Linked DNA regions of Cupriavidus necator N-1. The protein of the gene in region 2 binds, or shares a complex with, the protein of the main gene of each other region. Links are inferred from orthologs where the notes say so. Each region holds a gene or a part of one and is shown on either strand. Other genes may lie near its edges.

Region 1 (3,244 bases), 3.7 Mb from region 2 along the record:
CGATCAGCTTGCCGTGCGGTGCGAGGAGCTGGCCCGACAGGTTCACGAAGTCAGTCAGCTCGGCAAACGCGCGCGAGGTGATCACGGCAAAGCCATCGTCATCGTCCAGCTTCTCTACCGGCCCCCAATGCGCCGCGGCATTGGAAAGCCCGAGTTGCGCACGGCACTGGGTCAGGAAGGCGGTCTTCTTCTGCACGATGTCCACCATCAGCACCGACACGTCGGGACAGGCGATGGCCAGCGGCAGGCCGGGCATGCCGCCGCCCGAGCCCACGTCCAATACCCTGCCCCGCGCCGGCGTGCCTACCTCTGCGGCGCGCGCGGCTTCGGCCAGTGCCGGCACGGCGGCAAGCGAGTCCAGCATGTGATGCGTAAGCATCTCATCGGGGTGGCGGATTGCGGTCAGGTTGTAGACGCCGTTCCACTTGCGCAGCAGCGCCAGGTAGGCAAACAAGGTGTCGATCTGGGCCGGCGCCAGCGCCAGCCCGATCTCGGCCAGACCGGCTTCAAGGCGACGACGCTGCGCGGCGTCGTCGGTCATGGTGTGTCGCGGACCGGGCACTCAGGCGGCCTCTTCGGAGTTGCCGGAAGGTGCGCCCGACTCAGCGCGCATGCGCCCCAGCCCCTTCTTCTTCAGGTGCACCAGCAGCAGCGAGATCGCGGCCGGCGTCACGCCGGAAATGCGCGAGGCCTGGCCCAGCGTTTCCGGACGATGCTGGTTCAGCTTCTGACTGACCTCGAAGCCCAGGCCACGCACTTCGGTGTAGTCCAGCCCTTCCGGCAGGCGGGTCGACTCATTGGCTTCCAGCTTGTCGACCTCGGCCGCCTGGCGGGCGATATAGCCGTGGTACTTGATGCCGATCTCGATCTGCTCGCGGATCTGCTCCGCCAGCATCGGCTCGGCGTCCAGCGGCGTTTCCGGGGCATGGCGGCCGCCCTGCAGCGCCATCAGTGCTTCATAGCGGACTTCGGGCCGGCGCAGCAGGTCGGCCAGGCTGTACTCGCGCTCGATCGGCTTGCCCAGCAGCGGCATGGCATCTTCGGCCGGCAGCATGGCCGGGTTGACCCATGTGCTCTTCAGGCGCTCTGTTTCACGTGAAACAGCGTCGCGCTTGCGGTTGAAGGCATCCCAGCGCGCATCGTCGACCACGCCCAGTTCACGGCCGACCTCAGTCAGGCGCATATCGGCATTGTCTTCCCGCAGGCTCAGGCGGAATTCCGCGCGGCTGGTGAACATGCGATACGGCTCGGTCACACCGCGGGTAATCAGGTCGTCGACCAGCACGCCCAGGTAGGCCTGGTCACGGCGCGGCGTCCACGCATCGCGTTCGCGCACATAGCAGCCAGCGTTGATGCCGGCCAGCAGGCCCTGCGCGGCGGCTTCTTCATAGCCGGTGGTGCCATTGATCTGCCCCGCAAAGAACAGGCCGCGGATCGACTTGCTCTCCAGCGATGCCTTCAGCCCGCGCGGATCGAAGTAGTCATACTCGATCGCATAGCCGGGACGCAGGATATGCGCGTTCTCCATCCCGCGGATCGAGTGCACCAGTTCCAGCTGCACGTCGAACGGCAGGCTGGTCGAGATCCCGTTGGGGTAGAACTCGTTGGTGGTCAGGCCTTCGGGTTCCAGGAAGATCTGGTGGCTTTCCTTGCTGGCAAAGCGATGGATCTTGTCCTCGATGCTCGGGCAGTAGCGCGGCCCTACCCCTTCGATCACGCCGGTGTACATCGGCGAGCGGTCCAGCCCGCCACGGATGATGTCGTGGGTACGGCTGTTGGTATGGGTGATCCAGCATGGCAGCTGTTGCGGGTGCTGCTCCGGACGGCCCAGGAAGGAGAACACCGGTACCGGATCCAGGTCGCCAGGCTGCTCTTCCATCACCGAGAAATCGATGGTGCGGCCGTCAATACGCGGCGGCGTGCCGGTCTTCAGGCGGCCTTGCGGCAGCTTCAGGTCCTTCAGGCGCGCCGACAGCGACACCGCTGCCGGGTCGCCGGCGCGGCCGCCGGTGTAGTTGTCCAGCCCGACGTGGATCTTGCCGTCCAGGAAGGTGCCGGCGGTCAGCACCACCGCGCGGGCGCGGAAGGCGATGCCGACCTGCGTCATAGCGCCGACTACGCGGTCGCCCTCCACCATCAGGTCGTCCACGGCCTGCTGGAACAGCATCAGGTTCGGCTGGTTCTCCAGCCTCGTACGGATCGCCTTGCGGTATAGCACGCGGTCCGCCTGGGCGCGCGTGGCACGTACCGCCGGGCCCTTGCTGGAGTTGAGGATGCGGAACTGGATGCCGGACTCGTCCGTGGCTGCGGCCATGGCACCGCCCATGGCGTCCACTTCCTTGACCAGGTGCCCCTTGCCGATGCCCCCGATGGACGGGTTGCAGCTCATCTGGCCCAGCGTCTCGATGTTGTGAGTCAGCAGCAGCGTCTGGCAGCCCATACGGGCCGCGGCGAGTGCAGCTTCAGTGCCGGCATGGCCACCGCCGACGACGATGACATCGAATTCTTTTGGGTAAAGCATGGGACACCTCCTCCGGGAGGCTGGCGGGAAAATACGGGAATGCGAAATTATAGCGGCAATCGACAAGCCGCTTTCCGACGGTAACCATGTTTCACGTGAAACATGGCGTTGGCGATACCCGGCGAGTCGCTTGAAAGCGACGTTTTGTTCCACGTGAAACAAAAAGGCCGGGCACATGGCCCGGCCGGATGTTTCACGTGGAACAAGCGCCTCAGAGTTGCGCGCGGATGTAGCCCGCAACCTGCTCGGTCAGCTTGCCAAGATCGCGCTGCAAGGTGGTGAACCCGGCATTGCGCTCGCGTGTCACCTCGTCCATATACAGCGGCCGCCGAATCTCAATCTGCAGGCTATTGCGCCGCTCGGCCGGCCGGCCGATCTGTGCGATCAGCTGCACGCCCTTGTATGGGTCGTTGCGCGCCACCGTGTAGCCCATGCCGCGCAGTTCCCGTTCGACCAGGTCGACCAGCCCCGGCTCGCAGGTGGTGCCGTCCCGGTCGCCCAGCACAAAGTCCGCCAGCGGGTGTGGGCTGTCGATCTTGAGCCGCTCGTAGGCGTTATTGGGCATGGAGTGCAGGTTCAGGTGCCAGAGCACGCCAAAGCGCTGGTAGGCGCTCTCCACGGCCTCGGCCAGCGCCGCATGGTACGGCCGGTAGTAGCCGTCGATACGGCCCTGCACTTCCGCTACGGACAGGCGCCGGTCATAGATCGGCGTGCTGGCATCGA
Region 2 (3,186 bases):
CGCCTACCACGTGGAAGCTGGATGGCAACGCCGCCACGTCGATGCCGCTCCAGCCCGGATAGAACAGCGCGCGCCGGCCATCGACCGCCTGCACCAGCGCCGTCACCACCTTGTCCCGGTCAAAGCCCGCCATGCTGCCAAAGCCGATATACAGCGGCGCCTCGCCGGCCGCCAGGAAGTCGCGCAGCGGCGCGTCCGGTTGCCAGTCCGGCTGCGGCGGCATGGTCCACGCGCCGCTCACCAGCCAGTCGTCATGCCAGTCATGCGGACGCGGCACCAGCTGCGGCGAGATCGCGTACAGCGTCGGAAAGTCCGCCCACATCGCCTTGCGCGCTGACGCGCCGAACAGCCTGGAGCGCGCAGCATTGGTCGCGGTACGGAACATGCGCCACAGCACGAAGTTGATCACGTGGTGGCTGGCGCGATTAGCCCACCCCGGCATCCTGAACGGCGGGAGCAGCGCGGACGGAAAGGCCCGCGTCGGCGAGATCGGGAACATGCCCGCGCCGATCACCGGCTTGCCCAACTGCTCGCCCACCGACAGCGCCACATACGCCGTCAGCCCCGAGAACACGATGCCATCGGCAGCGCGCGCGGCTTCCGCCAGTTGTGCCATCCATGCCTCGGTGTTGTCCTCGGCAATGCGCGCGAATGCCCGCGTGGCCTCGGCGACGTTGCCGCCTTCGGTCATCAGCTTGTGCAGCGCGCCGCCGGGAGCCAGCGTCTGCTGGATATCGCCCGCCATCGGCGCAAAGGCCAGGCCGTGCTCTGCCGCGAGCGTGGCTGCCGAGCGTTCGCCCAGCATCAGCACGTCGTGGCCGGCGGCGCGCAGGCCGAGGCCCAGCGCGACCATGGGGCGGCAGTCGCCCTGGGTACCGAAGGTGATGAGGGTCAGGCGCATGGCGGGAGAGGCGCCGAAGGGCCCGGCGCCGGCATGTCAGCGAGTAGCCTGCAGTTTACTTGTACCGGCGCCTTCCGCGCCGCGACATGGGGCCGCGGCTGCGGGTATCACTTGCCGATGCAGAAACGCGTAAAGATCGTCCCCAGCAGATCATCGCTGGTGAACTCACCCGTAATGCTGTTCAGGCAATCCTGCGCCAGCCGCAGCTCTTCGGCAAACAGGTCCAGCGCCTGCGCCTGGTGCTCGGCCTGCTCCGCGGCGATATCCAGGTGCGATTGCGCATTCCGCAGCGCCGTCAGGTGCCGTTCGCGCGCCAGGAAGTTGCCTTCATTGCCTGACTGCCAGCCCACCAGCCGCAGTAGTTCACGACGCAGCAGTTCAATGCCGGCCCCGGTGCGCGCCGAGATCCAGATCTCGGTCGGGTTGGGGCCGTTGGCCGCAACCACATGCGGGCGGTTGCCGCCGAAGACGACATCGCCAACCGCGGGGGCCTTGTCGATCTTGTTGACGATGCGCACGATCGGCGAGCCCGGCGGCAGCTGGCCGCTGAGCTGGTCGTCGATGGCGTCGTCGGTCTCGGACAGGCCGTGGCGCAGGTAGTCGGTGGCGTCGACCAGGTGCAGCACGATATCGGCGCGGCGGATGGCGTCCCAGGTGCGTTCGATGCCGATGCGCTCGACTTCGTCGGCGGCGTGCTCGCGCAGGCCGGCGGTGTCGATGATATGCAGTGGGATGCCGTCGATCTGGATGGTCTCGCGCACGCGGTCGCGCGTGGTGCCGGCGATGGGCGTGACGATGGCCAGCTCCGCGCCGGCCAGCGCGTTCAGCAGCGACGACTTGCCCACGTTGGGCTGGCCCGCCAGCACCACCGACAGGCCCTCGCGCAGCAGCGCGCCCTGGCGCGCCTGCGCCAGCACGCCGCCAAGTTCGGTGCGGATGGTGGCAAGCTGGCCGCGGGCGTCGGACTGCTCCAGGAAATCGATCTCTTCCTCGGGGAAGTCCAGAGTGGCTTCCACCAGCATGCGCAGGTGGATGACCTTATCCACAAGCTGGCGGATGGCGTTGGAGAATTCGCCCTCCATCGAACGCGCCGCTGAGCGCGCCGCGGCCTCGGTGCTGGCTTCGATCAGGTCGGCCACGGCCTCGGCCTGGGCCAGGTCGAGCTTGTCGTTGAGGAAGGCGCGCCGCGTGAACTCGCCGGGCTCCGCCAGGCGCAGGCCGATGCCGTCGCCCGCCTGCAGGCAGCGCGTCAGCAGCATCTGCATCACCACCGGGCCGCCGTGGCCCTGCAGCTCGAGCACTTCCTCGCCGGTATAGGAATTGGGCGCCGGGAAATACAGCGCCAGGCCGTGGTCGATGACTTTGCCATGGCCATCGAGGAACGGCAGGTAGGTGGCATGGCGCGGCTTCAGCGCCTGGCCGCAGACGGCGCGCATCACCGGGCCGACATTGGGGCCCGACACGCGCACCACGCCGATGCCGCCGCGTCCGGGCGCGGTGGCGATGGCGGCAATGGGAACCTGGGGAGCAGTCATGGCGGTATTGTCGCAGATCGGGTGCAGTTGGCGTGGCACGCGGTGGGCAGGCCGCCATGGCGGGCGGGGTGGTCAGCTGGCGCCGGGCAGCGGCTGCGGCGGCGCCTCGTCCGGCATTGCCTGCGCCTGCAGGCAGTCGGCCAGCAGCCGGCGCGCGACGATGCCGTCGACAAAGCGGCCAAGCTTCGCCTGCCGTTTGACCAGCTTGCGATGCAGGTCCTTGCTGTAGCGGGATGGCAGCACCGGCGCGAACGCCTCGATCACATAGCGCAGTCGCTTGCCGGCGATGCGCAGTTCATGCACCGCGCGAGGATTGCCGCGGCGTGCAGCCTTTGCCAGCGCGCGCAGGCGCTTGCGGCCGCGGCGCACGCGCTTGCGCGCAAGGGGCCCGAGGCGGCCACCGTCACTGCGGGCGCGGGCGGCCAGATGGTCCAGGTGCGCCAGGTCGCGATGCAGCGCGGGCAGTGGCCAGTCACGGTAGCCGGCCAGGGCCGACAGCATGGTTTGCCGTGCGGTGTCGCGGCGCTCACGGGCGGTGTCGGCGATGGCCGACAGCACGGTATCGTCCGGTTCCAGCTTGCGTGCCGGGGCAATGGTTTCGGCCAGGAACACGTCCCAGTCGCGCACATCGCTGGTGGCGCGCGCCAGCATGCGCAGGTCATGCTTCCAGCGATCACGCTCCTGCCGCGGCAACGACGGCCCCAGGGCCCAGAGCACCGCGCGCGCGTGGCGTACCGCCACGCGCAGCGC

Evidence for each region.
Region 1: the proteins of mnmE (region 2) and mnmG are in contact, whole or in part, in a solved structure (PDB 9HIP), measured with the Escherichia coli proteins. The link is inferred for Cupriavidus necator N-1 from one-to-one orthologs.

What each region holds. Positions count from the first base shown.
Region 1 is NC_015726.1:3,744,457-3,747,700, forward strand. Bases 43-2,969 are described here. They hold mnmG (tRNA uridine-5-carboxymethylaminomethyl(34) synthesis enzyme MnmG), read right to left. Parts: upstream 2,522-2,969; coding sequence 563-2,521; downstream 43-562. Other genes in these bases: rsmG (16S rRNA (guanine(527)-N(7))-methyltransferase RsmG), read right to left, coding at 43-541; CNE_RS17600 (N-formylglutamate amidohydrolase), read right to left, coding at 2,733-2,969. In the rest of the region: more of rsmG, read right to left, coding at 1-42; more of CNE_RS17600, read right to left, coding at 2,970-3,244. UniProt on the Escherichia coli protein: NAD-binding protein involved in the addition of a carboxymethylaminomethyl (cmnm) group at the wobble position (U34) of certain tRNAs, forming tRNA-cmnm(5)s(2)U34.
Region 2 is NC_015726.1:93,412-96,597, forward strand. What follows is about bases 223-3,091. They hold mnmE (tRNA uridine-5-carboxymethylaminomethyl(34) synthesis GTPase MnmE), read right to left. Parts: upstream 2,437-3,091; coding sequence 1,009-2,436; downstream 223-1,008. Other genes in these bases: CNE_RS00460 (glycosyltransferase), read right to left, coding at 223-901; CNE_RS00470 (CHAD domain-containing protein), read right to left, coding at 2,509-3,091. In the rest of the region: more of CNE_RS00460, read right to left, coding at 1-222; more of CNE_RS00470, read right to left, coding at 3,092-3,186. UniProt on the Escherichia coli protein: Exhibits a very high intrinsic GTPase hydrolysis rate. Involved in the addition of a carboxymethylaminomethyl (cmnm) group at the wobble position (U34) of certain tRNAs, forming tRNA-cmnm(5)s(2)U34.